One region of the Pseudarthrobacter linnaei genome, then DNA from elsewhere that is predicted to be linked to it. Evidence: predicted binding sites of a transcription regulator. Region 1 holds the regulator's gene; each other region holds the start of a gene.
What was found. Region 1 encodes LexA, which represses DNA repair genes until DNA is damaged. Its sites were predicted from a motif close to TCGAACANNTGTTCGA; they were not measured.
Positions count from the first base shown of each region.

Region 2: uvrA (excinuclease ABC subunit UvrA) is a predicted target of LexA. The motif match lies at 6,074-6,089, and genes of this name have one in related genera.
Region 3: ruvA (Holliday junction branch migration protein RuvA) is a predicted target of LexA. The motif match lies at 3,410-3,425, and genes of this name have one in related genera.
Region 4: ACZYZ3_RS01115 (LexA family protein) is a predicted target of LexA. The motif match lies at 5,130-5,145, and genes of this name have one in related genera.

Region 1 covers NZ_JBVAYX010000019.1:34,146-42,023, forward strand. Annotated here, with positions in the region: gene ACZYZ3_RS14935 (ATP-dependent DNA helicase) at 1-1,138, shown strand, start outside; gene ACZYZ3_RS14940 (hypothetical protein) at 1,455-1,859, opposite strand; gene lexA (transcriptional repressor LexA) at 2,020-2,769, opposite strand; gene ACZYZ3_RS14950 (LysM peptidoglycan-binding domain-containing protein) at 3,128-3,580, shown strand; gene ACZYZ3_RS14955 (histidinol-phosphate transaminase) at 3,637-4,755, shown strand; gene hisB (imidazoleglycerol-phosphate dehydratase HisB) at 4,822-5,448, shown strand; gene hisH (imidazole glycerol phosphate synthase subunit HisH) at 5,445-6,293, shown strand; gene ACZYZ3_RS14970 (CG2302 family histidine operon protein) at 6,294-6,452, shown strand; gene priA (bifunctional 1-(5-phosphoribosyl)-5-((5-phosphoribosylamino)methylideneamino)imidazole-4-carboxamide isomerase/phosphoribosylanthranilate isomerase PriA) at 6,504-7,250, shown strand; gene ACZYZ3_RS14980 (SseB family protein) at 7,262-7,878, shown strand, end outside.
Region 2 covers NZ_JBVAYX010000001.1:62,461-70,338, reverse strand. Annotated here, with positions in the region: gene uvrC (excinuclease ABC subunit UvrC) at 1-1,427, opposite strand, end outside; gene ACZYZ3_RS00280 (lysophospholipid acyltransferase family protein) at 1,518-2,186, opposite strand; gene ACZYZ3_RS00275 (HAD hydrolase-like protein) at 2,173-2,949, opposite strand; gene uvrA (excinuclease ABC subunit UvrA) at 3,072-5,972, opposite strand; gene ACZYZ3_RS00265 (GntR family transcriptional regulator) at 6,149-6,520, opposite strand; gene ACZYZ3_RS00260 (ABC transporter ATP-binding protein) at 6,538-7,878, opposite strand, start outside.
Region 3 covers NZ_JBVAYX010000001.1:386,000-393,877, forward strand. Annotated here, with positions in the region: gene secD (protein translocase subunit SecD) at 1-856, opposite strand, end outside; gene yajC (preprotein translocase subunit YajC) at 963-1,370, opposite strand; gene ruvB (Holliday junction branch migration DNA helicase RuvB) at 1,604-2,716, opposite strand; gene ruvA (Holliday junction branch migration protein RuvA) at 2,709-3,356, opposite strand; gene ruvC (crossover junction endodeoxyribonuclease RuvC) at 3,463-4,041, opposite strand; gene ACZYZ3_RS01815 (YebC/PmpR family DNA-binding transcriptional regulator) at 4,038-4,793, opposite strand; gene pdxT (pyridoxal 5'-phosphate synthase glutaminase subunit PdxT) at 4,797-5,498, opposite strand; gene ACZYZ3_RS01825 (Mur ligase family protein) at 5,580-6,899, shown strand; gene ACZYZ3_RS01830 (type 1 glutamine amidotransferase) at 6,896-7,747, shown strand.
Region 4 covers NZ_JBVAYX010000001.1:241,421-249,298, forward strand. Annotated here, with positions in the region: gene ACZYZ3_RS01075 (DNA-binding protein) at 1-133, shown strand, start outside; gene ACZYZ3_RS01080 (hypothetical protein) at 130-576, shown strand; gene ACZYZ3_RS01085 (hypothetical protein) at 1,006-1,896, opposite strand; gene ACZYZ3_RS01090 (ScoMcrA-related endonuclease) at 2,036-2,437, shown strand; gene ACZYZ3_RS01095 (hypothetical protein) at 2,425-2,670, shown strand; gene ACZYZ3_RS01100 (helix-turn-helix domain-containing protein) at 2,684-2,935, opposite strand; gene ACZYZ3_RS01105 (hypothetical protein) at 3,169-3,678, shown strand; gene ACZYZ3_RS01110 (helicase associated domain-containing protein) at 3,987-4,643, shown strand; gene ACZYZ3_RS01115 (LexA family protein) at 5,160-5,591, shown strand; gene ACZYZ3_RS01120 (Y-family DNA polymerase) at 5,639-6,937, shown strand; gene ACZYZ3_RS01125 (hypothetical protein) at 6,982-7,323, shown strand.

The sequences.
Region 1 (7,878 bases):
CCTCGAACTTGCCATCGACGGGGTCCCCAGCGGACTCATGCCCAACGGCCTGAACAGCGAACAGCTGGACTGCGTGGACCAGTTGCGGGACGCCTGCCGCGCGGCGCTCTCGGACTCCAAGGGGGACAGCGCCAACACGGCCGACGGCGGCCGCCAGCTGGCGCGCTCCCGCCTCATGGTGATCCTGGAGCTCTGCGAACGCCTGCTTGCCGCCCGCGAAAACCGCGAGGTGGTCTGGTTCTCCCGCAACAGCACCTTTGACCCGCAGCAGGGCTACTCCCAGCCCGACGAATCCGCGCCGGCCCTGATCAACATCGCCCCGCTCAGCGTCGCCGGACGGCTCCGCGAGGGTCTGTTCGCGGACCACACTGTCATCCTGACCTCGGCGACCCTGGCGATCGGGTCCGCGTTCGAACCGGCCGCTGCCGGCCTGGGCCTGGTCGGACCGGGTGCCCCAAGCTGGACCGGGGTCGACGTCGGCTCGCCCTTCGAGTACCCGAAACAGGGGATCCTCTATGTGGCCAAACACCTGCCCAAACCCGGCCGCGGCACGTCCCCGGAGGCCCTTGACGAGCTCGAAAAGCTGATCCGGGCCTCCGACGGCGGGGCACTGTGCCTGTTCTCATCCCGGCGCGCCGCCGAGGACGCCGCTGAGGCCCTGCGGCCGCGGCTGGACATGAGCATCCTCTGCCAGGGGGATTCGACCATGACCGCGCTCGTAAAACAGTTCGCGGACGAACCCGACACCTGCCTCTTCGGCACCATGTCGCTGTGGCAGGGTGTCGACGTGCCGGGGACGTCGTGCCGTCTCGTCGTGATCGACCGGATCCCGTTCCCGCGGCCCGACGATCCGCTGATGACGGCACGGTCCCGGGCGGTGGCCCAGGCCGGCGGCAACGGCTTCATGAGCGTGTCCGCGACCCACGCCGCCATCCGGTTGGCCCAGGGCGCCGGTCGCCTGATCCGCACGACGACGGACAGGGGAGTAGTGGCAGTGCTGGACTCACGGCTCTCCACCGAGCGGTACGGCGGATTCCTCCGCGCCGCCCTGCCGCCGTTCTGGCCCACCACGGACCCCGCGGTCGCCCTCGCGGCCCTGGCGCGGCTCGCGAAGGAATCCGGGCAGCCCGCCACGTAGTCCGGAGGGCACGCGAAGGACCCCGGTGGTTAGTCAGTGCCCCGCCAAACGACGCGGCTGTGTACGCGCGGAGCCTCAGCCGACGATTGTGACTGAGCGCTCCTCCTCGACGTTTCGCCGCGGGACGCCATCACAGTCACGGACCTACGACTGGCGCGGGAGCCGGGCCCGTGGACGACTGGCCCGAAGGCGCCCTCGATCTGCGTGGACTCCCGTGGTGGCTGCCCTTTCCGGCGAACCCTGAGCGGCCAGAGGGCTGTTTGCGGAAATGCCTGGCCGACTGGGCTGCTGACGCGTATGGACAAGCGACTGCCCATCAGGTGGCCTCATCAGGGGTGTGGAGGGTGACTCCCCACTCCTGGTTGTGCAGCACGATGCCACTTTCCCGCCGCGCGATCTGAAGTGGAGCCCGAAGGTACCGTTCCATCCGTGCCTGTTCATGGTCCCAGGGGAAGTTGCACGTGCCCAGAACGCTCTCCAGTGTCCCCGGATCCGGCGTGATCGTTTGACCGGCAATGCTGACCCGGACGGCGTAGGACGCACACGGGATCTGAACCGTCATCAACGGGCGGCCGCCGACGAGGCCGAACCCTATGGCATTGTCCGCGGCGCTCATTCCCGGACCACGGGGCACCGAAGCCTGCATCATGGAACCTGATGTGAAGTACGGGCACTCCAGCATCCCGTTGGCCACGGTTCCTTTGCCCGCTGCGCCAAGCACTCATCTGAACCTTGCCCGACAGGGGGCGGCAGAGGGCGGCAGGGGGCGGCGGAACCGGCGGAACCGGCGCGAGGGCCATGCCCGGCGACAGCCCGGCACCCGTCGATGGAGCGGCCTCCAAGAAAGCTACCGCAGCCAAGCCGGCGGGGCCCCGCCGGTCCTAGAGGGAGCGCAGCACCGAGACGACTTTGCCCATGATGACGGCGTGATCGCCGAGGATGGGCTCATACTGGGTGTTTTGCGGCAGCAGCCAGGTGTGGCCGTCGCGCTGACGGAACGTCTTGACCGTCGCCTCGTCGTCCAGCAGCGCGGCGACGATGTCACCGTTGACGGCGTCGCCCTGCTGGCGTACCACGACCCAGTCACCGTCGCAGATGGCGGCGTCGATCATCGAGTCCCCCGCGACCTTGAGCATAAAGAGCTCGCCGTGGCCCACGAGCTGGCGGGGCAGCGGCATCACGTCCTCGACGACCTGGTCGGCCAGGATCGGCCCGCCGGCGGCGATGCGGCCCACCAGCGGCACCATGGCGGTGTCGGTGGCGCTGGCCAGCTCGGACACGGACAAACCGCCGACCGTGCGCAGGCCGCCGGACTTCTCAGCCCCCGACATCTTCGTGGTTCCCTCGTCGAGGGTCAGCGGCATCAGCACCTCCATGGCGCGGGGACGCTTGGGGTCGCGCCGCAGATAGCCAAGTTTTTCCAGCTGCGAGAGCTGGTGGGTGACGCTGGAAAGGCTTGCCAGGCCGACGGTGTCGCCGATCTCGCGCATGGAGGGCGGATAGCCGTTGTCCGTGACGGAGCGCTGGATGGTTTCCAGGATCTTCCTTTGCCGGACGGTAAGGCTTTTGGGCGGCCGAGCCGCCTGCGGGCCCCGCTGGGTGGCCCTGCCGCCAGTGGCTTGTGCTGCCATGTTCGCCAACGCCTTTCCGTTCCGCCCGGCCGCCGTGGCTGCGGCTGCCGGGAACCTCCGGCCTGAAATGTCAGACCCTGCTGATCAACTGCAGAAGTGGTTGTTCTTTGACTCAAACGTAGGCCAGCCACAGGGCTTTATCAAACATTTGTTCTAGCGAGTCTCGACATTGTTCGTTAATAAGTGCTAAAACAGAACAGGCAAGGTTCGAATATGTGTTCTAGTCATTCGCAGTTTCCGGGTAGAGCACGGTTGGGGCACAGCATGACGTTCGGTTCTTTGTTCGAAGGTTAGGCCGGTTGGCGGCAAGTACGAGGAACACGCCGGCGGCACAGTATGGTCCAGGAGGGCTCAGTTCATGTCAGCATCAAGCGCATTTCACGACACTTTCGGCCGCGACACATTCGGCGACTACGGCCGGGCCGACGGCGGTACGTCCGCCGGACAGCAGGGCGCCGTGGGCAGGGAGGGCGCTGCCGGCAAGCAGCGGGTCAAGCAGGCGCCGTTGCGGCTCACCCGGCGGGGGCGCTTTGTCTTCATCGGGGTGCCGCTGATCCTGTTGGCCGCGCTCATCCTCACCCTCAGCGGCTTCCTCAACGCCCCGGCCAAGGCGGCGGAGTCTGCAGCCGGGCTGTCGCTGACCCCCACTGTGACCGTTACGGTGCAGCCCGGTGAGTCGCTTTGGGCCATCGCCGAATCCATGGCACCGGAGCGGGACCCCCGCGACGTCGTCACCGATATCATCCAGCTGAACAACCTCGAAGCCGCCCGCGTCGTTCCCGGCCAGGCGCTCTTTATCCCGTCCAAGTAGCCCGCTCGACCCGTCACGGTTTCAGTGCCTGCCGCAATCTCACTTAAACTGGTGAAGTGACTGACCAGCTAGAGCGCCTGAACCGACTTCCCCTCCGGACTAACCTGCGAGGCCTGACGCCGTACGGCGCGCCGCAGCTGGACGTCCCCATCCTGCTGAACGTCAATGAGAACACCCATGGTGTCCCGGCTGACGTGCGCGCCGCCATCTCCGAGGCCGTCACGATTGCCGCGGCTGGCCTGAACCGCTATCCGGACCGCGAATTCACCGAACTGCGCGAAGCACTCGCGGAATACCTGGGGCACGGACTGGGTGCGGACAACATCTGGGCCGCAAACGGCTCCAACGAGGTCCTCCAGCAGATCCTTCAGGCCTTTGGCGGCCCGGGGCGAGCGGCCCTCGGCTTCCCTCCCACCTACTCCATGTACCCGCTGCTGGCCTCCGGCACGGACACCGGGTACATCGTCGGGGTCCGCGCCGACGACTATGGACTCAGTGCCGAATCGGCCGCCCGCCAGGTCCGCGAACTTGCGCCGAACATCGTCTTCCTGTGCTCCCCGAACAACCCCACCGGCACCGGGCTGGGCCTGGACGTCGTGGAGGCCGTCTACGAGGCCGGGGAAGCCAGCCAGACCATCGTGATCGTCGACGAGGCGTACCACGAGTTCGCCCACGACGGCACGCCCAGCGCCCTCGCGCTGCTGCCCGGCCGCGAACGGCTGATCGTCTCGCGCACCATGAGCAAGGCCTTCGCCCTCGCCGGCGCCCGGATTGGCTACATGGCCGCAGCACCCGAGGTGACGGACGCCCTGCGCCTGGTCCGGCTCCCGTACCACCTCTCGGCCATCACCCAGGCGACAGCCCTGGCCGCCCTGCAGCACCGGGTCGCGCTAATGGCCGACGTTGAGGACATTATGCGCCAGCGGGACAGGATCGTGTCCGAGCTGCAGCGCATGGGCCTCAAGCCGGCGCCCTCCGACTCGAACTACGTCTTCTTCGGCGGCCTGGACAATTCCCACGAGGTTTGGCAGGGCCTGCTCGATGCCGGTGTGCTGATCCGCGACGTTGGCATTCCCGGGCACCTGCGCGTTACCGCCGGAACTGAGACGGAAACCACAGCGTTCCTCGAAGCCCTCGAACGGATCCTGGCAGGCCGCGCCGTGCAGCCCGCCTAGACTTAACACAGGACATCCACCCTGCCTAGTTCGCCGGGCACCGTCGTCATCCAAAGGACACCCACCATGAGCAACACCGGATCAACAGCTGCCGAGGGCCGGACCGCACGCATGGAACGGACCACCAGCGAGTCATCCGTGCTGGTCGAGATCAACCTGGACGGCACCGGCGTCTCGGACATCAGCACCTCGGTTCCGTTCTACGACCACATGCTGACGGCGCTAAGCAAGCACTCCCTGATCGACATGACGATCAAGGCCACCGGAGATACGCACATTGATGTCCACCACACGGTCGAGGATGTGGCCATTACCTTCGGCGAGGTCCTGCGCACTGCGCTCGGTAACAAAGCCGGGATCCGCCGCTTCGGGGAAGCCACGGTTCCCCTCGACGAGGCCCTCGCACAGGCCGTCGTCGACGTCTCCGGCCGCCCGTACCTCGTGCACGGCGGCGAGCCAGCCGGCCAGGAGTACCACCTGATCGGCGGACACTTCACCGGCTCCCTGACCCGCCACGTCTTCGAGGCGATCACCCTGCACGCCGGAATCTGCCTGCACATGAACGTCACCGCAGGCCGGGACCCGCACCACATTGTCGAGGCCCAGTTCAAGGCCTTCGCCCGCGCCCTGCGCGCCGCCGTCGAACCGGACCCCCGCGTCGAAGGCATCCCGTCGACCAAGGGTGCGCTGTGACCGGGAAGGTCCTGAAGGACGGCGCCATCATCGACCCCGGCGCCGGCCGGAAGCCGGCCTCACCCGAGGGCAAGCCCACCGTAACGGTCCTGGACTACGGCTCCGGCAACGTCCGTTCGGCCGTGCGTGCCCTCGAACGCGCCGGTGCCGAGGTCATCCTCAGTTCCCGGCCGGAGGATGTCCTCAACGCCGATGGCCTCGTGGTCCCCGGGGTCGGGGCGTTCGAGACCGTGATGCGCGAGCTCAAAGCCGTTGATGCCATCCGCATGATCGGCCGCCGCGTCGCCGGCGGCCGCCCCGTGCTGGCGATCTGCGTCGGCCTCCAGGTCCTCTTCGAGGCAGGCGTCGAGCACGGCACCGTAGCCGAAGGCATGGGGGAGTGGCCCGGAAAGGTCGAACTCCTTCCCGCCGACGTCGTCCCGCACATGGGCTGGAACACTGTGTCCGTCCCGGCGGGATCCAGGCTGTTCGCCGGTGTTGAGGACGAGCGCTTCTACTTCGTGCACTCCTACGGGGTCCAGCAGTGGGACTTCGACGTCATCCAGCCACGCATGACGGCGCCGCTGGTCACCTGGTCGGAACATGGTGCCCCGTTCATCGCCGCCGTGGAAAACGGCCCGCTGTGCGCCACGCAGTTCCACCCCGAGAAGTCCGGCGACGCCGGCGCGCGCCTGCTGCGCAACTGGGTGGAAGGGCTGCGGGACCGTGCCGGGACCGCGGCAGCGCCTGGCGCCGCCGCCACGGCAGCCGCAGGAAGCACGGCGGCCACGGCGGCCACAGCAGCCGCGGAAGCCACGGCAGCGCCTGCCGGCACCCCCGGGGCCCCGGAAGCCGGGACCGCCTAGATGTGGTCCATCGTTCTGATGGGGCTCGCCGGCCTGCTGGTCGGCGGAGCGCTGTCCTTCCGCCAGCAGAAGAGCCCGCGCTGGGTCCAGATCGTGTTCTACGTCCTGGCCGGGATGGCGCTGCTCGCTGCCTACCTCCTGACGCTGCCCGCCGCCTGACGCCCCGCAGCGCCCCCGACCACCTGCCGACCTGAAAACTGAGGATCCACGATGACCACTGAAACCCCGCTGCCCGTGCTGGAACTGCTGCCCGCCGTCGACGTCGTCAACGGCCAGGCCGTCCGCCTCGTCCAGGGCGAGGCCGGCAGCGAAACGAGCTACGGCACCCCCCTGGAAGCCGCGCTCAACTGGCAGCAGCAGGGGGCGGAGTGGGTCCACCTCGTTGACCTCGACGCCGCGTTCGGCCGGGGCTCCAACGCCGAACTGCTCCGCGAAGTGGTCGGCCGGCTCGATATCAAGGTGGAGCTCTCCGGCGGCCTGCGCGACGACGAGTCGCTCGAGAAGGCCCTCGACCTCGGGGTCGCCCGTGTGAACCTGGGCACCGCGGCCCTGGAAAACCCGGAATGGACGGCCCGGGTGATCGAGCGCTTCGGCGACAGGATCGCCGTCGGGCTGGATGTCCGCGGCACCACACTGGCCGGCCGCGGCTGGACCAGGGAGGGCGGTGACCTCTGGGACGTCCTCGGACGCCTCGAAGAGGCCGGCTGCGCCCGCTACGTCGTTACCGACGTCACCAAGGACGGGACCCTGCAGGGACCCAACGTCGAACTGCTGCGCCAGATGGTGGAGAAGACCGGCAAGCCGGTGGTCGCCTCCGGTGGGATCTCCAGCCTGGAGGACCTCCTGGTCCTGCGCTCCCTCGTGCCGCTTGGCGTCGAGGGCGCCATCGTCGGGAAAGCCCTCTACAACGGCAACTTCACCCTGCCCGAGGCCCTCGACGTCGCCGGCCGACGCTAGCGTTCCGCAACGTGGAGCACCGTCCCGCGCACGAGCGCGCAGCTGACCTTCCCGCCACGTCACGGCCGTTGCCCGGGCACATCGCGGCGGCCCTGGCCGGCGCGGGCGGAGCGGCGGACTCGGCGGGCCAGCCCTGGGCCGGACGCAGCCTGTCCGGCGACAACGCCAAAATTCACAATTTCGAGGACGACGACGGCGCGGCCGACCCCGGCTACCTCAGGGCGCTGGCGGCCCTCGCGGCCGGCGACGGCGACGAAGCCGCGGTGGTGGCCGCGCTGGCGACGGCGCGGGTCTTCGTCCCGATCCTGGCCACCCTCGCCGAAGAAGGCGACGGTGCCGGCGGCCTGCAGGCGGACAAACAGGCGGATATGGCCCTCGTGACGCTCAAGGCCCCGGACGGGCGGACGGCGATGCCTGTGTTCACCTCGGCCGCGTCGCTGCAGGCCTGGCACTCGGAGGCACGCCCCGTGGCCGTCTACGCTGCCCGCGCGGCGCTCTCCGCGGTCGCCGAGAACGCCGAACTGCTCGTGCTGGACCCGGGGTCGGCGGTGACCTTCGTGGTGCGCCGGCCCGCCGTGTGGGCCCTTGCCCAGCAGCGGGACTGGACGCCGTCGTACGCTGATCCCGA
Region 2 (7,878 bases), on a different contig from region 1:
TGCCGGGCGGCGTCCGCCTGGACGGTTTTCTCCTGCAGGTAGTTCCGGAACCGCCGGGTCAGCACGTCATGCATGGCCGCGGTGTCGTCCGTGGCGGCGGCGCCGGTGACGGAGAACTTCCGGTATTCGGACTTCTTCGGCAGACCGTCCTCGACCACCACCATGGAACCGACCACGTTGGTGCCCTGGACGTGTGAGATGTCGAAGCATTCGATCCGCATCAGCGCGACCGGCAGATCGAGGGCCTCCTGCAGTTCCTGCAGTGCCTGGGACCGCAGCGTCAGATCCCCGGCGCGGCGGGATTTGTGGAGCTTGAGGGCGTGCTCGGCGTTTTCCCGGACGGTGGACAGCAGGGCGGCCTTGTCCCCGCGCTGCGGCACTCGGACATCGACGCGCGCCCCGCGCAGCCCGCTGAGCCACTGGGCCAGCTCCGCGGCGTTGCTGGGCTCCGCCGGGACGAGGACCTCGCGGGGCAGTCTGCCCTGGAGGCCGGCTTCCTCGCCGTACACCTGCTGGAGCAGGTGCTCAACGAGGTCCGGCGTGGTGGAATCCTCGACCTTTTCGACGACCCAGCCGCGCTGGCCGCGGATCCGGCCGCCACGGACGTGGAAAACCTGCACGGCGGCTTCGAGTTCGTCCTCGTGCAGGGCGAAGACATCGGCGTCGGTGCCCTCGGCGAGGACGACGGCGTTGCGTTCGAACACCTTCTTCAGCGCGACGATGTCGTCGCGGATCCGCGCTGCCCGCTCGTAGTCCAGTTCCGCGACGGCGGCGGCCATGTCCTTTTCCAGCCGCGTGACGAAGGGCTTGGCCTCGCCGCCCATGAAGGTGCAGAAGTCCTCGGCCAGGGCGCGGTGCTCCTCGGCGGAGATGCGTCCGACGCAGGGCGCCGCGCACTTGTCGATGTAGCCGAGCAGGCAAGGCCTGCCGCTGGCCTCGGCCCGCTTCAGGACGCCGGTGCTGCAGCTGCGGACGGGGAAAACGCGCAGCAGGGTGTCCATGGTGTCGCGGATGGCACCGGCGGTATAGGGGCCGAAGTAGCGGGTGCCCTTGCGGCGTTCGCCGCGCAGGACCTGGACGCGCGGGTACTTATCCCCCATTGAGACGGCCAGGTACGGGTAGCTTTTGTCGTCCCGGAACATCACGTTGAACCGGGGCTTGAATTCCTTGATCCAGGTGTACTCGAGCTGCAGCGATTCGAGTTCGCTGCCGACGACGGTCCACTCGACGCTGCTGGCCGCATGGACCATCGCATGGGTCTTGGGGAGCAGCCCTGCCGGGTTCGCGAAGTAGGAGTTCAGCCGCGCGCGCAGGTTCTTGGCCTTGCCGACATAGACGACCCGGCCATGCGGGTCGCGGAAGCGGTACACGCCCGGATTGGTCGGAATCTCACCCGTCTGGGGTCGGTAACTCGCTGGATCTGCCACGGTTCAAGTCTACTGAGCCTGCGGCGATGACTCGGACGGCGGGTCCCGGGCCGCTCGGCCCCTGGCGCTCAGGCCGTGCCGGTCCTCCCTTTATTCAATGGATTTGCTCTGGTTGTAGATCGGGGAGCGTTCCTGGCCGCTGAGTTCCGCGATCGCATCCATGATGCGGTCGGTGGCCTGCCGGCGGGCGGGCAGGGAGTGGTCCGGCCCGGTCTTGTCGAAGTACAGCGGTGCACCGACTTTCATGGTGAAGTGCTGCGGCTTGACCGACTTGCTGTCTGCGGGCTGGAGGTGTTCGGTGCCGACCAGTCCGACCGGGATCACCGGGGCGCCCGTGGTCAGGGCCAGCCAGCCGACGCCAGTGCGGCCGCGATAGAGGATGCCGTCGCGGGAACGTGTTCCCTCCGGATAGATGCCGACGCCCTTGCCGGAGTCAAGGATTTCCAGCAGGGTCTTGAGCGCCTGGACGCTGGCGGCCTGTTCGCCGCGTTCCACCGGGATGGAACCGACAGCTTCGAAGAAGGACTTCATCACCTTGCCCTTGACCCCGCCGGTGGTGAAATATTCCGCTTTGGCGAAGAAGGCCACGGGGCGGGGCATAAGCGCCTGGACGATCACACTGTCCAGGAAGGACAGGTGGTTGGGGGCCACGATGAACGGCCCCTCCTTGGGGACGTTTTCGAGTCCGATGACCGTGGGCCGGCACGTCGAGGTCACCAGGCCCCGCGTGGTCCAGCGGATTGCATCAAACATTGCCATCGGTGTGCACCTCGTCTACGGCGTCGGTCATCGGGTCAGCGGTCACTGCGTCCGGGTTCACGGCGGTAACCCGCCCCGGATCCCGCCGGGCAATGGTCTCGTGGAGGGCCGCGCTGCTGTGCACGATCTCCACCGCGCCGGCCGCGTCGAGTTCGCCGTCCGGAGCGAAGCCCCAGCCTACGCCGATGCATTCAATTCCGTTGGCAGCCGCTCCGGCCACGTCCTGCGCGCGGTCTCCCACCATCACGGCATGCCGGGTGTCCACGCCGTAGTGGCCGGAGAGGTCCGCCAGCGCTGCGGCCACGATCGCCGCCTTCCCGGAGGGACCCCCGGCTGCCGCCGCCTCGTCGGCATCCGAGCCGCGGATGGTGTGGAACAGGGCCGCGATGCCGTGGTGCTCCAGGACAATGCGGGCGAGGCCTTCAGGCTTCTGGGTCGCGACGGCGATGGGCCGGCCTGCCTCGGCGAAGGATTCCAGCAATGCCCGGATTCCCGGGTACAGCAGGCTTTGGCCGATGCCCGTGGCGCGGTAGTGCCCGCGGTAGATGCGGATGGCGTCCTGGAGCCGTTCGGCCGGCACGCCGGCGATGTCCGTGAGGGAATGGCTGAGTTTCGGGCCGATCATGGCATCCATCAGGGCTTGGCCGGGAACGCCGAGTCCAAGCTCCGTGAGGGCCGCTGCGATTCCGTCCGTTATCCCTCCGGCCGGATCGACAAGAGTGCCGTCCAGGTCGAAGATCACGGGCACTGTTGTTTGCGTCACCGGCCTAGTTTCTCACGAGAGCACGGATGCCAGAAACTCGCATGCCCCGGTGGGAATGTATCCGTGGCGGGAGGGCCGGCGCCTCCGCGGAGACTGCGTGGAGGCACCGGGGCCGGGCCGGGTCAGGCCAGAATTTCTGCGAGGAAGGCCGCCGTGTGGCTCTCGGTGGACTTGGCCACCTGTTCCGGGGTTCCGGAGGCGACAATCCGGCCGCCGCCGGACCCGCCGTCGGGGCCCAGGTCCACGATCCAGTCCGCACTCTTGATGACATCGAGGTTGTGCTCGATCGTGATGACCGTGTTGCCCTTTTCCACGAGGCCCTGGAGGACCAGGAGCAGCTTGCGGATGTCCTCAAAGTGCAGGCCGGTGGTGGGTTCGTCCAGCACGTAGATGCTGCGCCCGTTGGAGCGCTTCTGCAGCTCCGCGGCGAGCTTGACGCGCTGCGCCTCGCCGCCGGAGAGCGTCGTTGCGGGCTGGCCCAGGCGGACGTAGCCGAGGCCGACGTCGACGAGGGTCCTGAGGTGCCGGGCGATCGGCGAGAAGGCAGCGAAGAACTCCGCGCCTTCCTCGATCGGCATGTTCAGGACATCGGCGATCGTTTTGCCCTTGTAGTGGACTTCCAGGGTTTCGCGGTTGTACCGGGCGCCGTGGCATACCTCGCAGGGCACGTACACGTCCGGCAAAAAGTTCATTTCGATCTTCAGCGTTCCGTCGCCGGAGCAGGCCTCGCAGCGGCCGCCCTTGACGTTGAAGGAAAACCGGCCAGGCAGGTAGCCGCGGACCTTGGCCTCGGTGGTTTCGGCGAAGAGCTTCCGGATGTTGTCAAAGACGCCCGTGTAGGTCGCCGGGTTGGACCGCGGGGTCCGGCCGATCGGGCTCTGGTCGACGTGGACCACCTTGTCGAGGTGCTCGAGGCCCTGGATTGACTTGTGCCGCCCGGCCACCTGCTTGGCGCCGTTGAGCTTGTTGGCGAGGACCTTGTAGAGGATCTCGTTGACCAGGGTGGACTTGCCGGAGCCGCTGACGCCGGTCACCGCGGTGAACAGGCCCAGCGGGAAGGCGGCATCCACGTTCAGGAGGTTGTTCTCCTTGGCGCCGACGACCTTGAGTTCGCGCTTCTTGTCGTACTTGCGGCGTTTCTTGGGGATTTCAATCCGTTTACGGCCGGAGAGGTAGTCGCCGGTGAGCGATCCGGTGTTCTCAAGCAGCTCCTTGTAGGAACCCGAGTGCACCACCATGCCGCCGTGTTCACCGGCCCCCGGTCCGATGTCCACCACCCAGTCGGCTTCCTGGATGGTGTCCTCGTCGTGCTCCACCACGATGAGGGTGTTCCCGAGGTCCCGCAGCCGGGTGAGAGTCTCGATCAGGCGGCGGTTGTCCCGCTGGTGCAGGCCGATGGACGGCTCGTCCAGGACGTAAAGCACGCCCACGAGGCCGGAGCCGATCTGGGTGGCCAGCCGGATGCGCTGGGCTTCGCCGCCGGACAAGGTGCCGGACGGGCGCTCCAGGTTCAGGTACTCCAGTCCGACGTCGAGCAGGAACGTCAGGCGGGCCTGGATCTCCTTGAGGACTTGGTTCGCGATCTGGGCTTCGCGGCCGGTGAGGACGAGATTGTCCAGGAAGTGGGCGCATTCGCGCATCGGCAGGGCGGCGACCTCGGCAATGGACTTGCCGTTGATCAGCACCGAGAGCGACGCCGGGTTCAGGCGCGCGCCGTTGCACGCCGGGCAAGGGATCTGCCGCATGTATTCCTCGTAGCGGTCGCGGGCCGAGTCCGAGTCCGTTTCGAGGTGTTTGCGGTGGACGTACTGGATGACGCCCTCGAAGCCGGTGCTGTATTTGCGTTCCCGGCCGAAGCGGTTGCGGTACTGCACCACGACTTTGTGGTCCTTGCCGTGCAGCACGGTCTGGCGGGTGTCCTCGGAGAGCTTGTCCCACGGGGTCGTCATCGAGAAACCGAGTTCCTTGGCGAGACCGCCGAGCAGGCGGTTCCAGTACTCGGTCGTGGCGGTGCCCAGGGACCACGGTGCGATGGCCCCTTCCGCGAGGGACAGTTCCCCGTTCGGGATGATGAGTTCCTCATCGACTTCCAGCTTCGTGCCGATGCCGCTGCAGGCCGAGCAGGCGCCGAAGGGGTTGTTGAAGGAGAAGGAGCGGGGCTCGATCTCGTCGATGGCGAGGGGGTGCTCGTTGGGGCAGGCGAGGTGCTCGGAGAACGCCCGGATCCGCTCCGGGTCATCAGCTTCAAGGTCGACGAATTCGGCGAGGATGCGCCCCTCGGCCAGACCCAGAGCGGTTTCCACCGAGTCGGTGAGCCGCTGGCTGATGCCTTCCTTGACCACGAGGCGGTCCACGACCACTTCAATGGTGTGCTTGAACTGCTTTCCCAGCTTGGGGGGATCGCTCAGCTGGATCAGCTTGTCATCGACCCGCGCCCGCGAGTAGCCCTTCGCGGTGAGTTCCTTGAACAGTTCGACAAACTCGCCCTTGCGGCCGCGGACCACCGGGGCCAGGACCTGGAAGCGGGTGCCCTCCGGCAGTTCCAGCAGCTGGTCGACGATCTGCTGCGGGGTCTGCTTCGCGACGAGCTCCCCGCAGACGGGGCAGAACGGGCGGCCGACGCGGGCCCACAGCAGGCGCATGTAGTCGTAGATCTCGGTGATGGTGCCCACGGTGGAGCGGGGGTTCTTGCTGGTGGACTTCTGGTCGATGGACACCGCGGGCGAGAGGCCCTCAATGAAGTCGACGTCGGGCTTGTCCACCTGGCCCAGGAACTGCCGGGCGTAGGCGGACAGGGATTCGACATACCGGCGCTGGCCCTCGGCGAAGATCGTGTCGAAGGCCAGGGACGACTTGCCCGACCCGGAGAGCCCGGTGAAGACAATCATGGAGTCGCGGGGCAGGTCCAGGTCAACGTTGCGCAGGTTGTGCTCGCGCGCCCCCTTGACAATGAGCCGGGACATGTCCGGGCGTTTCACCGCGGGGCGGGGATCCGCCGCGCGGCCCGGTTTGACCGGACTCATCGGATCGGAGTCCATCGGAACTGGGCTCTCCTGGACTGCGGAGGGCGGGGAATCAACGGCTGGATCTTCAGCTACGGCTTTAGGCACGCTACCAATGCTAATCGAAAACTTCTTCGAATTTCCATTTCCGGCCGTGCCGCCGGGCGGGCCAGGCCACCCGATGTGTTAATGGTGCGCTAGTCGCGGTCGTAGGCGGCGGCGAGGAGTTGGACGGCCTCGGCGAAGCTGGCGCCCTGGGCCTTTGCTGCGGCAGCGAACTCGGCGGCGGCAGCGGAGAGGGAACTCCAGGCCTCGTCCCGGGCGCACACCACCGTCCCGTTCCGGCCCCTGGTCACCACAACGCCGGCGCCCTCGAGTTCCTTGTAGGCGCGGGCCACGGTATGCGGCGCGACGCCCAGTTCGCCGGCCAGGCTCCGGACGGCAGGAAGCTTGGTCCCGGGCGCCAGGGTGCCGTTGTCCGCCCGTTCAATGACGTTGAGCCGGAGCTGTTCGAACAGCGGGACGGAGCTGCCCGGATTGGGCCGCCAGGCACCCGGGAACGGTGTGATGGACGTCTCGGTGGGGGTCACTGTCCGGGCTCCTTGGGGTGCTTGCCGTGTTCGCGGCGGGCGAACTGCGCCTCGTGCAGATTCGGGTACAGCCCGCCCCTGGCCATGAGTTGCCGGTGGGTGCCCTGTTCAACAATCCGTCCTTGGTCCATGACGAGAATTAGATCAGCGTCCCGGACGGTGGACAAGCGGTGGGCAATCACGAAGCTGGTCCGCCCCTGCCGGAGCCGCCGCATGGCCTGCCGGATCTGCGCCCCCGTGCGGCTGTCCACGGAGCTGGTCGCCTCGTCGAGGACCAGGATGCCGCGCCCGGCCAGCTGTGCCCTGGCGATCGCGATCAGCTGGCGCTGGCCGCGGCTCAGCGAGTCACCGTCGTTCCCGAGCATCGTGGCGTAGCCGCCGGGCAGGGCACGGACGAACTGGTCCACGTGGCTGGCCTGCGCCGCGGCCACAATGTCGGCGTCGCCCGCGCCGGGGCGGCCGTACTCGATGTTGTCCCGGATGGTTCCGGTGAACAGCCACGTGTCCTGCAGCACTGTGCCGAAATTGGCCCGCAGTTCATCCCGAGGGAGCGCCGCGATGTCCGCCCCGTCGACCGTGATCCTGCCCGAATCCAGTTCGTAGAACCGCATCAGGAGGTTCACCACAGTGCTCTTGCCGGCGCCGGTGTGCCCCACGATCGCTACGGTCTGGCCCGGCTCCACGGCAAAGGACAGGTCCCGGACCACGGGCGAGCCGGGCCGGTAGCCGAAGGTGACACGCTCGAACGTGACCCGGCCGGCGGGCCCGGTCGCCGGCACCCCGGCGGCGGACGCCACAGCGGAGGCCCCAGCGGAGCCCCCCGGCGCACCTGCCGGTGGAGCCGGGGCAGGTTCCGGCGGGATCTCCGGAGCGTCGAGGAGTTCAAAGACCCGCCCCGCCGACACGAGGCAAGACTGCATGAGGGTCAGCATGCCGCCGATCTGCCCCATCGGCACGCTGAAGAGCCTGCTGAACTGGAAGAACGCCTGGAGGCCGCCGATGGTCAGGGCGCCGGAGAGGACCTGAAGGGCCCCGACGACGGCGACCGCGACGTAGTTGAGGTTGGACACCAGGACCATGAGGGGCTGTACGACGCCGGACACGTACTGGGCGCGGGCGCTGGCACGGCACAGCTTGTCGTTGCCGTCCTTGAAACTGGCCGCGGCGGCCTCCTGCCGCCCGAAGGCCTTGATGACCTCGTGGCCGGTGCAGAACTCCTCGAGCTGTGCGTGCAGCTCGCCCGTGCTCCCCCACTGCTCGGTGAAATGGGCCTGGGACTTCCGGGCCAGCAGGAAGGTGATGAGGGTGGACACCGGAACGGAGACCAGCGCGATCAC
Region 3 (7,878 bases), on a different contig from region 1:
CCTGGTCGTCGAGGACGATCGCGAACTGGGACTTCGGATCCGAGCCGCTCTGGGCCCCGCCAGCGATGTAGAACTGATACAGCCGTTCGGTGACGTCCTTAAACTTGGCGGTGCCTTCTTCATTGAACTGGATGTTGACAGCCCACTCATTGGTCACGGCGCCCTGGGCACCGCGCTGCAGCTGGAAGGAAGAACCCGCGATGTCGGCGCCCTTGACCTCAACCGGGCCCAGGATGTACTTGATCGCCGGCGAGCTGGCGGAGGCCGGCTCGCAGGTGACCAGCGGTTGGGTCGGGTCGGAGCGTTCCTGCTTGTCCTGCGAGGGGTTGTCACAGTCGAGCGTCTCGAACTTTTTGTAAATTGCGGGGGTGACCCAATTCACGTCGCTGCCGTTGGTGGGCTCAGCGGTGGGCTGGGGCAGCTTGTCGTCCGGGGTCAGTGCCTCCGCGGGGACGGCTGCGCCCGGACCGGCCTGGAGGACGGGCCGGAAGTTCATGTCGGCCGACGCCTGGATCAGCGCGCGGGTTTCCTTCGACGGTGTGCCGGGCAGGCTGACGACGACGTTGCGTCCGGACTGCGTGCTGATCTCCGCTTCCGCGACGCCCGAGCCGTCCACGCGCTGGCGGATGATCGCCACGGCCTGGTTGAGCTGTTCTTCGGTGATGTCCGAACCGCCCTCCACCTTGGGCGCCAGTATCATCTGGGTGCCGCCTTCAAGGTCCAGGGCAAGCTTGGGGGCCCAGCTCGCCTGGCCGGCCATTGTGCCGCCTGCCAGGACGGCGGTCAGGACGGCGAGGATAACGCCAAGCCAGACCAGCACCCTGAGGGCTGAATTTTTGGGGCCAGTTCGTGCCATTGTCGATCTTTCTATTGTTTACGGAGGAAACCGCCGGGCGGCCCGGTCGGGCCGCCTCGGCGGTGGCCCGCAGCCGTTACTTCGCGGGATAGCTCAAACAGGCAGACTAGCTGTCCTTCTTGCCTTCGTCGTTGAGGCGGCGCAGGGTTTCTTCCGGCGTCTCGTCGCGCGGCGCGTCGCTGACGGGGGCGGCGCTCCCGGCCTTGTCGATGCTGAGCGAGGAGGCATCGTTGGGAACGACCGTGGGCTCTTCTGCGGGGACGGCCGGTTCGACGATCTTGGTGACGGCCTGGCGGTGAACGGTGGCGGTGTTACCCGGGGAGAGTTCCAGCAGGACCTTGTTCTCCTCATCGTCGATCTCAACGATCCGTCCGTACAGACCGAAGCTGGTCATGACCTCGACACCCGGAGCGAACTTCGACTGGAGCTGCACCTGCTGCTGCTGGGTCTTCTTGTTGCGGCGGAACATCATGAAGACGAAGACGCCGAGCATGGCGAACAACAGGATGGTCATGATGTCGATGCCGCCGCCGGCCTGCGGCTGGGTCTGGGCAGAAATAAGTCCGAACACAGGGTTAGTTCCGTTCTGTACTTGCGTAGCTGGTTTACAGCAACGTCCGCTTCGCTCCGGGCTGGCTGGGAATCATGCTCAGCCGACGGCGGCCAGGTGCTGGCCGCGCGCAGAAACAAAGACCCGAACGTGCCGAGCGTCATTCCAGTCTAAAGGGAAAAGGTTACGGAGCGGTGCTATTGACTATTACGGATCCATTCCGGAGCGGAGTCCTGGCCCTGCGCGTCCGGCAGGCCAGAGCCGTCGTCCTCGGCCGGGAAGAGCTCGAGCGGGTCCTGGGCGAAAATTCCGGGCGGCACCGCGAAGCCGAGGTGTGTCCAGGCCGGGGCGAGCGCGATGCGGCCCCGCGGGGTGCGTCCCAGCAGTCCCTCGCGGACGAGGTAGGGCTCGGCGACGGTTTCCACCGTCTCGGTCTCTTCGCCGACGGCTATGGCCAGGGTGGACAGGCCCACGGGCCCTCCGCCGAATTTGGTAATGAGGGCCTCCAGAACGGCACGGTCGAGCCGGTCCAGTCCGCGTTTGTCGACCTCATACATGTCCAGAGCCGCGGAGGCGGCGCGGGCGTCGATCTGCTCGATGCCGTGCACCAGCGCCCAGTCACGGACCCGGCGCAGGAGCCGGTTGGCGATGCGGGGCGTGCCGCGGGAGCGCCCGGCGATTTCGCTGAAGCCGGCGGAGTTGACCTTGAGGTCCAGGAGTCCGGCGGAGCGCCGAAGGACGAGCTCCAGTTCGGCCACGGAGTAAAACTCGAGGTGGCCTGTGAAGCCGAAGCGGTCCCGGAGTGGTCCGGGCAGCAGGCCGGCGCGGGTGGTGGCGCCCACGAGGGTAAAGGGCGGGAGTTCGAGGGGGATGGCGGTGGCGCCGGCACCCTTGCCGACGATGATGTCGACCCGGAAGTCCTCCATCGCCATGTAGAGCATTTCCTCAGCCGGCCGGGACATCCGGTGGATCTCGTCGAGGAAAAGCACTTCACCTTCGGAGAGCGAGGACAGGATGGCTGCCAGATCGCCGGCGTGCTGAATGGCGGGGCCGCTGCTGATCCGCAGCGGGGCGTTCATCTCAGCCGCGATGATCATGGACAGCGTGGTTTTGCCCAGCCCGGGAGGTCCGGAGAGCAGGACGTGGTCGGCGCTGCGGCCGCGCAAGCGCGAGGCCTCCAGGACAAGGGAGAGCTGCCGGCGGACCCGGTGCTGGCCAACGAAGTCGTGCAGGTTTTTGGGCCTGAGGGCGGCTTCGATGACACGCTCCTCCGGTTCCTCTCCCCCGGCGACGATCGACGGCTCAGCCACGGGCGCCTACCCTGTTACCGGCGCGGGCGCCGTCCTGGCCCAGCCAGCGGAGGGTGGCGCGCAGGATCTCGGCCACGTTGCCCTTCTCTGCCAGTTCGGGGGAATCAGCCAGGGACGTGTCAATGCTGGACGTGGCGTCCTTCTCGGACCAGCCCAGGCTCGTCATGGCGGCGACGACCTGCGGCTTCCAGACCGCTTCGGAGGAAGCTGCCGGGGCCGGGGCACCGGCAGCGGTTCCGAGCGGCACGAGCTTTCCGGCGAGCTCCAGCACGATCCTGCCGGCGACCTTGGGGCCTATGCCGGGCACCTTGGTGAATGCCTTGCCGTCGCCGGAGTGCGCGGCGACGCGGATCGCCTCGGGCTCGTGCACGGCCAGCACGGCCAGCGCCAGCCGGGGTCCGACGCCGCTGACGCTGAGCAGGATATCGAAGACTTCGCGTTCGTCGTCGCTGCCGAAGCCGAACAGGGTGAGGGAATCCTCGCGGACGATCAGGGAGGTGAAGAGCTTCCCCTCCTCGCCGGTGCGGAGCCTGCTGAGGGTCTGCGGGGTGGCGTTGACGCTCATGCCGGCGCCGTTGAGGTCGATCACGGCGGACGACAGGCCGACGTGCGCTACGGTTCCGCGGAGAAAACTGATCAAAGCCGGGCTCCTGAAAATTCAGCTGAAATAGAGAACCGGGAAGAACCGGCTATCCGAACATATCTACGAATACCCTACCAAGCCATGGGGCGGCACCGGCGGACATTCAGCGTGTACGGCGCGCTTTCGCCTCCGCGTCCGCCCAGGCCCGCTGGGCCGGGGTCAGGGACAGGCTGCCCGGTCCTGTCGTGGCGACCGCGGCGCCGCTCCCGGCCCGCCAGGCGTGGGTAATGGCCAGCGCGAGGGCGTCGGCGGCGTCGGCCGGGCGGGGTGGGGCGTCGAGCCGGAGAATCTTGGTGACCAGTTTGGTGACCGCATCCTTGTTGGAGGTGCCGCTTCCGGTGACGGCGGCCTTGACCTCGGACGGGGTGTGCAGGGCCACTGGAATGCCGCGGCGTGCGGCGGCGGCAATCACCACGCCCGAGGCCTGGGCCACGCCCATCACGGTGCTGACGTTGAGCTGCGAGAAGACGCGTTCGACGGCGAGGACGTGCGGTTCGTACTGGTCGAGCCACTCGTCGATGGAGGTGGCGATGACCAGCAGGCGCTGGTCGAGGCTCTCCTCCGGGGAGGTTCCGACAACGCCGAACGCCACCATTGTGGCGCGGCGGTTCTTTTCGACGTCGACGACGCCGATCCCGCAGCGGGTGAGGCCCGGGTCGACGCCGAGGACGCGGAGGGTCACTCGGATTCCAGTGCGGCCTGCACTTCGTCGCTGAGGTCGGCGTTGCTGTAGACGTTCTGGACGTCGTCGAGTTCCTCGAGGGCATCGACGAGTTTCAGGAACTTCTTGGCGGCGTCGAGGTCCAGCGGGACCTGCATGGAGGGGACAAACTCTGCCTCGTCGGTGTCGTACTCCATCCCGGCTTCCTTGAGCGCATCGCGGATCCCCTGGAGGTCGGTCGGCTCGGAGTGGATCTCGAAGCTGTCGCCGTTGTCCTTGACTTCCTCGGCGCCGGCGTCGAGGACAGCCATGAGGACGTCGTCCTCGGTCAGCCCGTTCTTCGGCAGCGAGACCACGCCCTTGCGGGAGAAGAGGTAGCTGACCGAACCCGGGTCGGCGATGGTGCCGCCGTTGCGGGAGATGGCGAGCCGGACCTCGGAGGCAGCACGGTTCTTGTTGTCCGTGAGGCATTCGATCAGCAGCGCGGAGCCCTGCGGCCCGCGGCATTCGTACATGATCTCGGTGTAGTCCACGACCTCGCCGGTGAGGCCGGCGCCGCGCTTGATGGCGCGGTCGATGTTGTCAGCGGGGACCGAGGTTTTCTTGGCCTTGGTGACGGCGAGTTCCAGGCCAGGGTTGCCGGCGAGGTCCGGGCCGCCCATGCGTGCGGCAACTTCGATGTTCTTGATCAGCTTGGCGAACGACTTGGCCCGGCGGCTGTCGAGGATGGCCTTCTTGTGCTTGGTCGTCGCCCATTTGGAGTGGCCTGACATGCTTTACGCTTCTCCTCTGATCATTCGAATAAACAATTCGTGCACGCGCTTCTCCCCCGTCACTTCCGGGTGGAAGGAGGTGGCCAGCAGCTTGCCGGAACGCACAGCAACAATTCTAGCCGTCCCGGCCAGCGCCTCGGGGTGGGAGGCCTTGGAAGGTTCCACGGAGGCGAGGACCTCCACACCGGCGCCGACGCGCTCCACCCAGGGCCCGCGGATGAAGACCGCGTGGACCGGGGCCACGCCATTCCCGGTGGCGCTGAAATCGAGGCCCCTGAAATCGAGATCCGTCTCGAAGGACTCGCGCTGCCGGCCGAAGGCGTTCCGGCGCACCGTGATATCCAGGCCGCCGAAGGTCTGCTGGGGGTTGCCAGCCAGGTCCTTGGCGGGGTCGGTGATCTCCTCCGCGAGGAGGATCATCCCGGCGCAGGAGCCGTAGACCGGCAGCCCGTCCCGGATGCGCTGGCGCAGCGGGTCGCGGAGCCCGAAGGCGCGGGACAGTTTGTCGATGGTGGTCGATTCGCCGCCGGGAATGATGAGGCCGTCGAGGCCGTCCAGTTCGGACGGCCGGCGCACGCCGACGCCCGTGGCGCTGGCCGCTTCCACCGCGTGCAGGTGTTCGCGGAAGTCGCCCTGAAGTGCAAGGACGCCGATCCGCAGCCCTGTTCCCACATGGGAGGAGGGCGCAGAAGTGGGGTTGGTCATCGGACCAGCATAGTCGTCCGGGCACGTCGCCGGCGGCCTCCCGGCGGGCTTCCATGCTGCCGCTGGGATATATTACAAAGCATGTTTTACTTCAGCGTTCCGCTCGGCAAGCTCGTCCGCCGGGTCTCCCGGCTTAGGGGCGGAGGCTCTGCCCTTCCCGGGCTCGTGGTCGAAAAAATCGACCCCGGCTTCATGCGCAGGACACTGTCCACGTTGCCGCACGGCGTCGCCGTCGTCAGCGGCACGAACGGCAAGACGACCACCACCAAGATGGTGGTGGAACTGCTGGAGAGCCAGGGCCTGAAGGTTTTCACGAACCGTACCGGCAGCAACTTCACCCGCGGGGTGGCCGCTGCGCTGCTGGGCGAGGTGGACTGGCGGGGCCGGCTGAAGGCGGACGTGGCCGTGCTGGAACTGGACGAGGCCCACGCGGTGCACTTCGTGAACCAGGTGCCGCCGCGTTACTGCCTGCTGCTGAACGTCCTGCGGGACCAGCTGGACCGCTTCGGCGAGATCGACAAGACGGCGCAGCTGCTGCAGCACATCGCCTCCAAGACCACCGGTACGGTGGTGCTGAACCGGGAGGACCCGCGTGTCGCGCGGATCGCGGACACGCTCAAAACAGCCACGGCCAGCGGTCCCGATGTCCTTTACTTCGGCCTCGACGATTCCCTCCTGAGCACCTTCCCGAACGACGACGAGATGCGGGCTGCCCCCGGCAGCCCGGTTCCGCCGGCTCCCGCGAAGCCGCACGCCGACGTCGTGCTGCGCCGGGTGGGTGCGGCCGATGCGGATTTTGAGTACGACGGCGTCACGGCCACCACCGCGATGAAGCTCCGCGGCGTCTACAACATCTTCAACGCCGCGGCCGCGCTGACCCTGGCCAGGGCCATTGCGGTGCGGGACCCAGTCCAGGGAGAATCAGCCGTCGCGGACAACGAGGCACTGCTCAAGGCGCTGTCCCAGGTGGCGCCGGCGTTCGGGCGCGGTGAGAGCCTCGTCGTCGACGGCCTTCCGCTGGACCTGGTCCTGGTGAAGAACCCCAGCGGCTTCCGGCTCGGACTGAAGTCCTTCCCGGCCGCGGGGTACGCCACGATGATCGCGATCAACGACAACTATGCTGACGGCCGGGACATGTCCTGGCTCTGGGACGTCGAATTTGACACCCTCCGTGAGGGCGGTGTGGACCAGTTGAGCGGCTCCCGCGCTTACGACATGGCGCTTCGCCTGCAGTACGACGACGTCGCGGTCGGGGCAGTGGATACCGAGATTGCCCCCGCCCTGGCGGCCTTCATCAGTGGCGCCAAGGACAAACCGAAGCGGGTCTTTTGCACCTACACAGCGATGCTGGCGATCCGCCGCGAGCTGTCCAAAATCACCACAGTGGAGGTGGTCTCATGACCCCCCAGCCCCCCGCCAGCGAATCCAGCCCGCCCAACGAGTCCGGCCCGCCCAGCGCATCCGGCCCGGCCAGCGAGTCCAGGTTTTCCTTCGGGCACGAGCTTCCGCCCGAGGAATCCCCGGCCCCCAGCAAGGGCACCATCCGGGTCCTCCAGCTGTACCCGCGGGACATGAACATCTACGGCGACTGGGGCAACGCCCTGGTGCTGGCCCAGCGGCTGCGCTGGCACGGATACACCCCTGTGCTGCTCGAGTACAACGTCGGCGACGAATTCCCGTTAGACATCGACCTGGTCGTCGGCGGCGGCGGGCAGGACAGCGGCCAGCTCGTCATCCAGGATGACCTGCTCTCACGGGAAACCGTCCTGAAGGAGCTGGCCGAGGACGGCACTCCGATGCTGGTGATCTGCGGGCTCTACCAGCTGTTCGGAAGGTTCTTCAAGACCCGGACGGGGTCCGTGATCCCGGGCATCGGCGTCCTGGATGTGGAGACCCAGGGTACCGACCAGCGCCTGATCGGCAACGTGTCAGTGTCTTCCCCCGAGTTCGGCACCGTTTTGGGGTACGAGAACCACAGCGGCCAGACCACGCTTGGTCCGGGCGTGTCACCGCTGGGCACCACGGCCAAAGGCACCGGCAACAACAGCAGCGACTGCCAGGAAGGTGCCCGCTACCGGAACATCGTGGCGAGCTACCTGCACGGCTCGCTGCTGCCCAAGAACCCGGCGCTGGCGGACTTCCTCATCCGGACCGCCGTCGAACGCAAATACGGCAGCTTCTCCCCCGGCACCCCGGACGACACCTACGCCGTCCTCGCCCGCGAGCACGCCGCCCGCCGCCCGCGCTGAAGCCCCGAATTGGTATTGATCGCAATGACCCTTCCTCCCTCAAGGATGTCGTGGAAAGTCAAAGCGGACAACGGCCCCTCGGGCGCCACCGCGGCGTTGGCACCCTGCTGCTTACGCACATCAGCGTCTTC
Region 4 (7,878 bases), on a different contig from region 1:
CCGCGAGCTAACCGTACGAATGCTCCGTGCCGTCGATGAGCGGCGGCTCACCACGCGAGAATTCTGCCGGGTCGTCTGCCTGAACCGGATCGGCCCCAGTGACCTCGGCGAACTGAAGGCAGCGCTCCGATGAACGAGGAGATGTACCTCATAGATAACAACGTGCTCTCGCACGTGTCGCCGGCACAGCGAACAACTGAGTTCTTCCATGCGCGCTGCCGGATCCCGTCCGAGGTGCTCCACGAAGCCGACGGATACTCTGACGCCGAGGTGCTCAAGGAGGCCGAGTACCCCACCACAGCGAGCGTTCTGAAATTTCTTCAGACAATCATGGCCACCGTGCCTGAGGACGATACTTCGCTCGTGAACCTCTATGCGAACAAAGGCGCTGCGGACCCGATTCTTGTCGCCTGCGCTCTGGACGGGATGCGGGAAACAGCCAACCAACTCTTCGGATGGACGTGGGTCATCGTGTCCAACGACAACGCTGTCAGGGCAAAGGCCACAGAATTCTGCGTCGCATCGTGTACACGTGAGGAATTCTTCTCCAGGACACAGGGCAGCTGGACCACCTGAGGGGCATGACTCTGGTTGCCGTGAACGATCCCGATGAGTTCCTGCGGCAACCATCAAATCGTCGAGGTCCTGTCCCTGAGCGACGCGTGGGGTGCCTTTCTCACTGAACCGCTCGGTCCCCGAGCGCTTTCAGTCCCGGGAAGGGCACCATCGCCAGCCTCTCTGATCCCAGTTGGTTCGACCGGAACACCGGCCGGTCTGAATGTCGCCGGGCTGCGAAACCCACCCCTAAACTTTCGCCAGAGATAGTTCGCAACAGGGGTGGGTCACGGGCAAGACACACTAACCCGCAATTAATCCCTTTCTTTCTCTTGCAGGTGCCTCCTTCCTGAACCTTGGCGCGTGGGGCCGGATGGGCAGTACAGCAAGGGTGCGCGATCTCGTATTACTGCATGTGATCAAATCCTGTGTTCTGCCCCGCTTTATGGCTCAGCCCAGGTCGTCGCCGAATAACGTGAGGACGGGATCCGAGTCGTGAAGTAGCGGCTTCAGGGAGATATGTTTGAACTGTTCCTTGGTTACGTGCAGTTCCCCCGCCGCACCTTGGTAGAAGCGGAACTCCTTCGAGTGCACTTCAGGGAGACGTCCGACATCAATAGCGACCGGCCTCGGCCAGAGTCGGGCCGCGCGTCCATCGTCGACGAGGGGGTGGACTATTGGCCAGCCCGGGTGCCAGACGATAGTTACCTCCAAGCCTCGGACACCGAGCGATCTTGACATATAGTGCAGATCCCTTCCGTCGACGCTGAGATCAGGGAGACAAAAAAGGATCTGCTCCCCGGTGTACTGTTCCTCTTCCCTCACTGCACGACGGGTCAAGTAGACGGAGAATTCATCAGGCGGGACGCCGCCTTCATACATCCAATTCAGCCACTCGGGCTCCATGCTCGCGAATAGTTTGCGGCTAGGATCCCCGTTGACTCTCGGGTTGTCGTGAATGACGTCTGGGTGGGCGGTCAGAAGGGCCACCTTGAGGAACCAACGTGCGAGAACTTCGCTTTCTTCGGGAGAGAGCAGGGGCCACGTATGCCCCTCCTTCCAAGGGACGAGCCTACGGACGATGTCTTTGGCCGTATTCTCAATCGTGCTGCTGAGGCGTGAGTTGCACGGTTCGCACATCGGAACGTGCGCTCCCGCCACCGCTTCCATCTTTTGTGGAAGACCTTTTGAGGTAACCAGCCGATGACCGTTTTTCTCCGTGTAGAAAGGGCCTTCCCCTTGAAACTCTCTGATGAACCAGCTTGGCCACACGTGCTCGCCCACACCCACAGATTCTGTGTTGCACAACACACAAGACTTTCCTTTGAAGCGGTTCGCCATACAGCCATGCTATGTAGACACCGATAAAACCCGAAACTTGCGCTTCGACACGAGGCGCCGATAGAGCTGTTACAAGCCATGTACGGAGTCCAGGGTTCGCGTCGATCGAATAAGGCCTTAATCCGGTAAGAATAGACGCATGAAGAGATCATGGGTCGAGTTGGAATCCCAAAGCATCCATAAGGCAATCGAACTTTGGCACGAGCTCGGGAGTGACGAATTCATTTCCCGGACCAGGTTCAAGGAGTCTCACAGGTACGTCGTGGTCGATCGGGGGCAGGCTATCGCCAGCAAACCCCTAGTCGCTATGGCCTTCCAGCTGCAATTCGGCTGCGGCAAGGATGGACCTCCCCGACTGTCGGGCGGTGAGCAGACACGTACCATCTTGGATCGTTTTGGCTACCAGCTGGTGGATATCCACGAGGAATCATTCGAAGGCACTGCCAAACTCACCAAGATCCCGGCCGGTCCGGACACCAAATTCTGGTGGGCGAACCAATCCGTTGGGCCTGTTCGGAAGACGAGCGTATGGATTCGCTGAACGTGTCGATGCTCGCCTGCCTCTTCGGATGCGATGCTCTCTTCGAGCTCGGATACGTCGTCATCGATGAGCAGGGCGTCATCGAGCGAGGCTGCCGCGATCACGGCCAGGTTGAGGACCGAATAGCGGGCATCGTCGGCCGACGGTGCCCGGCCCACAGCATCGAATCGCGCCGCTACTATGCTTGGCACCGGCAACGCCATTCCGCTGGCCTTGGCCGAGAGGGCAAGTGATCTGACTTCGGGCCTACGCGGCGTCGAGCTCCCCGTCCTCCACGATCTCGCCAGCGGCGATGCGCTCCGCGGTGCGCCGGTACGCCTCTGCAACATAGTCCTCCAGGTCGTTGACGCCGATGCGCCACATGCCGCGTCCGCCGACCTGGATGGCACGCAACTCCCCTGTCTTCAGCAGGGCGCGGATCTGGTTGGGGCTCACGTTCAGCTCTTCGGCCGCCTGGTCGGTAGTCAAGAAGCGGTGCGTCTTAGGTTTATCGGTCACCGGTTTATCCTAAATGAGGGCCTGCTGACTGGCGGACGCTGAGATTCACATCGCGCAACTCCAGGCAGTATAGAAGTTCGGAAGCAAGCATGTACCGTCGATTGAGCGGCCGGAAAATCCCCCGGTTGCTACTGCATACTGACGTTGTGCCATTAGATTATTCGCACAAGCGAATGCGGTGGTGCCTGGTGTCGCTGACTACGTGGGGAAGGCATGAAACTTGAGAAATAGAGATGGGGGCAGGCATGACCTTAAGAAGTGAAGATGATGTCAAGAAGGCACTGGACATTGACTCCTGGCGCAATCTTTCGAAGGATAAGCTACTCAATTTCGTGGCAGAAATGCCGCAGATGGACAAAGAAGTCGCACTCAGGGCGATTGAACAGTTCCCTAACTTCAAATCGCTGGTACACGAGACAATGAACTCCTTCGAGCAGCGCTACGAGAGTGCGCAGAAATACAGCTGGAAGAGTCAGAAGAAGGTTCACGAGGCCTTTCAGTCCTATCGAGAGACTCTCAATCGCGAACTGGAACGCGAGAATCTGAGCAGAGAAGATAGATTCTCGATTCTAAATTTGCTTCGCGAAGCCGTGAACATGGAGTCCGAAAAGGACAGCGAGCACAAGGCCTTCACCATCAAGTTGCTCACAATCGCCGCGACGTTCGGCATTGCAGCGATTGGAGCAGGTGTTGCCGCACTTGGCGGCAAGGTCGGATTCGGTAGCGGCGACAACAGCGCGTAGATGGTGGCGCGCCCGTCAGCACTGCTTCCTAAACGTTGGTTCTTGAATAATGGTCTTTACCCTGCTGCGCGAACCTCGATTGCGAGCCCATGTGAGGCATCATGCCAACGTCTGTCAAGACGAATGCAAGTGGCATGGGCCCTCCTACCCCGGTTCGGCTGCGGCAGTGGCAGTGGCAGTGGCGAACCATCGGGCATCCTCTCGACCAAACGCTTCCCACGCGTCCGGAGTTGGTCTCTGCACTAAATCCAGACGGGACCCACGGAGGAAGGTTATTTTTTCGGCTGCCGTGGCAGGATGGGTCCATTATGGACAGGCGGTTGCGGCGCGCTCCTGACGCGGAATGGGTGTTGATGTACCGGCTCGGACTGAGCCGGAAACGCATCGCTGACCTCGTGCGCGTGCACCCCGCCGTCGTCGGCTACCACCTAGTCATCGCCCGCCGCCGGGATCCTGAACTTGAGGCCGAACACCAGGCCGCCGCCGGCGCTGCACCTGTTCCTTACCCCTCACCCAGAAGCCTCGCCCGCATGGAAGAAATCGTCGCCTGGATCTCGGCCGAGGGCAGGCTCCCCCGAGGCCACTCGGAGAACAGGGCTGAACGGTCGATGGCACGGTGGCTCTCGGAGCGCCGGCGCGAAGCAGCCGAAGGCACCCTCGACCCGGCCTACCGTGACGGACTCGCGCGGGTTCCGGGATGGGCCGGGAACCACAAGGCAGCCGCGGACGAAGCGAGGTGGCATCACCGGCTCGCCGAGCTCGTGGATTTCCGCCGGGAAGGCAACGACTGGCCACGCCACCACGACTATGACACAGAGCGCGAACACACCCTCGGGGTGTGGATCCACCAGCAGAGATACAAACGCCGCCGCGGCGAACTCGCCTCGACCAGGGTCAAACTTCTGGATGAGGCCGTTCCCGGTTGGCATGCCGGGAGAACCCGGGGCCGCCCGCCCCGGCGGTGACCGAAGGTCGTGCCCCCCACCGGCCCCGCGGCCGGGACGTCAATCCGTCGAGTACCCTGAGATTGGTTCTCCAGTCCCCCCAGCTTGGAGAACCGGGAGCCTCCGCGCTTGAGTCCTAGACTCGCGCGGAGGCTTCCTCATAGGTCGATGAAACAGCGCACGGCTGCACGAAGGTGAGCAAAGCCGGATGCGTACCCCCGGGAGCCACCGTGACTTACCAAGCCGGGACACGCCAGGTGGCCGGCGCGGAGCTGCGGACTCCCCCACCTGATCGGCCAGAGAAAGGCGCGTTCCGGGACCGGCGGTGTCATCAGTCGATGGCGTCATCGCAGGGGCAAGCACGCCCGCCGCGCTGTGCCCCACTGGAGTCAGGTGGAGCTCTCCGCACAGCTCAAACGGTCCCCATCTGCATACAACCAGCCCCCTCTTTGATCGTCGAAACCTTCGATAGTTCCTTTGTCGTGGGCACGATGTAGAGTTAATGAATCGAACATATATTCGAATAAAGGGTGTGTTGTGGGCGTTATAGTAGGTCCCCGTGTGATAAATGCGGGAGCATCCTTGTTGTCGGTTCTGATCTCTCCGGTCCCCGTCGCGGCCGGTTATCCCTCGCCCGCGCAGGACTACTTTGACGGCCGGATCGACCTGAACGAGCACCTGATCAAGGACATCACCAGCACCTACGTCGTGCGGGTGTCCGGGGAATCGATGGAAGGCGCCGGAATCAGCGACGGCGATGAACTGATCGTCAATCGGGCCCTGGAACCGGTGGACGGATCCGTCGTCGTCGCGGTCCTGGACGGGGAATTGACCATCAAACGGCTGCGGATCACGGGTGCCGGGGTGGTGCTGCAGGCGGAGAACCCGGCCTACCCGGACATCCGCGTGCTCTCGTTGTCGGACCTAGTCATCTGGGGCGTCGCCACCCGGTGCCTGCACCATGTTTAAGGCGCGCTCTTGCGTTAAACGGGGGCTGTGCCGGCATGGGGCACGCCATGTCTAAGCCGGCTGTCATGCGGCAGATGCCGCAGATCGCGCATGTGGATGTGAACTGTTTCTATGCCTCGGCCGAGCGGGCGTTTGATCCATCCTTGGAGGGCCGGCCTGTCATCGTCCTCTCGAACAACGACGGCTGCGCCGTCACCCGCTCCCCCGAGGCCAAGGCGCTCGGCATCGCCATGGGTGAGCCGTGGTTCAAACTCGCCCCGCGCGCCAAACAATGGGGACTCGTTGCCCTCTCCAGTAACTACGAGCTCTACGGGGACATCAGCGCCCGGGTCATGGAGCTGCTGGGCCGGTACTCGGCATGGCTGGAGGTCTACAGCATCGACGAGGCGTTCCTCGGCGTCAAAGGCACCCCGGAGGAGCTCTTGGCCCTGGGCCGGGACATGAAGACCGCCGTGCGGCGGAACGTCGGTGTGCCGGTCTGTGTCGGGATCGCTGCCACGAAGACGTTGGCGAAACTGGCCAACAAATGGGCCAAGAACAATCATGCCTTCGACGGGGTCTGCCACTGGGATTCCGTGCCGGCCGCGGACAGGGAAGGACTGATGCGCCGCCTGTCCGTGATTGAGATCTGGGGTGTCGCCACCCGGCTGACCAAACGCCTCAACGCCCTGGGAATCCATTCCATCCTTGACCTGTCCCGGGCCGATCCGGTCATGATCCGGGACCGCTTCTCCGTGGTCATGATGCGCACTGTCCTGGAACTGCAGGGCACCCCCTGCATCCCGATGGAGGAAGAACGGATCGGCCGGGACCAGCTCATCTTCTCCCGCTCCTTCGCGACCCCCATCACCACCGCGGCCGGGATCCGGCAGGTAATGAGCGTCTACGGCCAGCAGGCCTCGGCACGGCTGGCCAAACACGGACTCCAAGCCAAAGTCCTCACCGCGTTCGCCGGCACCTCACACTTCAACCCGAAAGACACCTCCTACCCCTCGGTCTGCGTGCCGCTGCCAATGCCCACCGCCGATCCGGTGCTGCTCACCAAGGCCGCCCACGCCCTGTTGCCCCGCATCTGCGAGGGAATCCGGTATGCCAGGGCCGGGATCATGGTCACCGACCTGCGGCCCTCCGGCAACCAGGCACCCCTGGCCCTGTTCGAGAACCCGCACGAGGAACGCCACGTCGGAACACTCCTGGAAGACATCACCCGCCGGTACGGGCGGGGCTCCATCGGCCTGGGCCATGGCGGGATCCGAGGCGGCCCGGACTGGACCATGAAACGGGACATGGTCTCCCCCCGCTACACCACCCACTGGGACGAACTCCCCCTCGTCAAAGCCGCCTAACCCAACTTCGCCCGCACGACCGCACCACGAAAGAACACACCCCCATGACCACCATCACCGACGCCCCTGCCCTACCGACCCGCGAACTCCAGGTCCGTCTCGATCCGGCAGGCAAACCCCTCGCCATCCGGCACGACGGGACAACCTGGCTTGTCGATCCCGCCACGGACTCCCAGCACTGGTTCGGACGCGACGCCTGGTGGGACACCCGGCGCACAGCCGCTGTCGGAAGCGGCGACCTGGTCAGCATCGAATACTGGCGGGTACAGGTCCGCCCCGACGCTCAGTCGGCCCTCCGAACCGCGACTCTCCGCCGGGAACCGCTGTCCACGCATTGGCTGTTGGACAGCATCAGCGACGCCGACGAAACAACCGAAGAAGAGTGAACGGCCAATCCATCAGCGATCAGACGTGGGAAGGAATCAGCAGAGAATTCACACTGCCCTCCCTGGAGCTGGTCCGCCGGCGGCTCTCTGAGCTCATGGAAGACCCCGAACCGGTCATGCGGCAGCTCGTCCGCGTCTTCTTATCCGGACTACTGAGAGGACATTTCCGCCAGCCCCGAGCATGTGCCGTCGGCGGGCATCATTCGACAACGCTGGCGTTCTTGGCTGGTGGCCGTAGCTGTCGTTAGGCAGTCGGGCGATCTTGGTCTTCATCCGACCGACTGGACCTCCTCGCCACACGCCGAGATAGTGGCAGGGGAGCTATTGAAAACTGTCACAACAGCCCAGAGGGGAGAAATGTCTGGGAAGTAGTTTCTTAATAGGAACCAAACGCCGGCGCCCACTGCAACACCGGCCAAGATGGCCAGCCCGCCCCTGCTGTGATTATGGCAGTTTGAATGGGGACCGGTTCTGCAGTCTGAGTTGGGCCCACTTCGCGGCTAGCCGGTTGATGAATCGCAGTTTCAGTTGAGCCCACCCCACCGTTGATTCCAT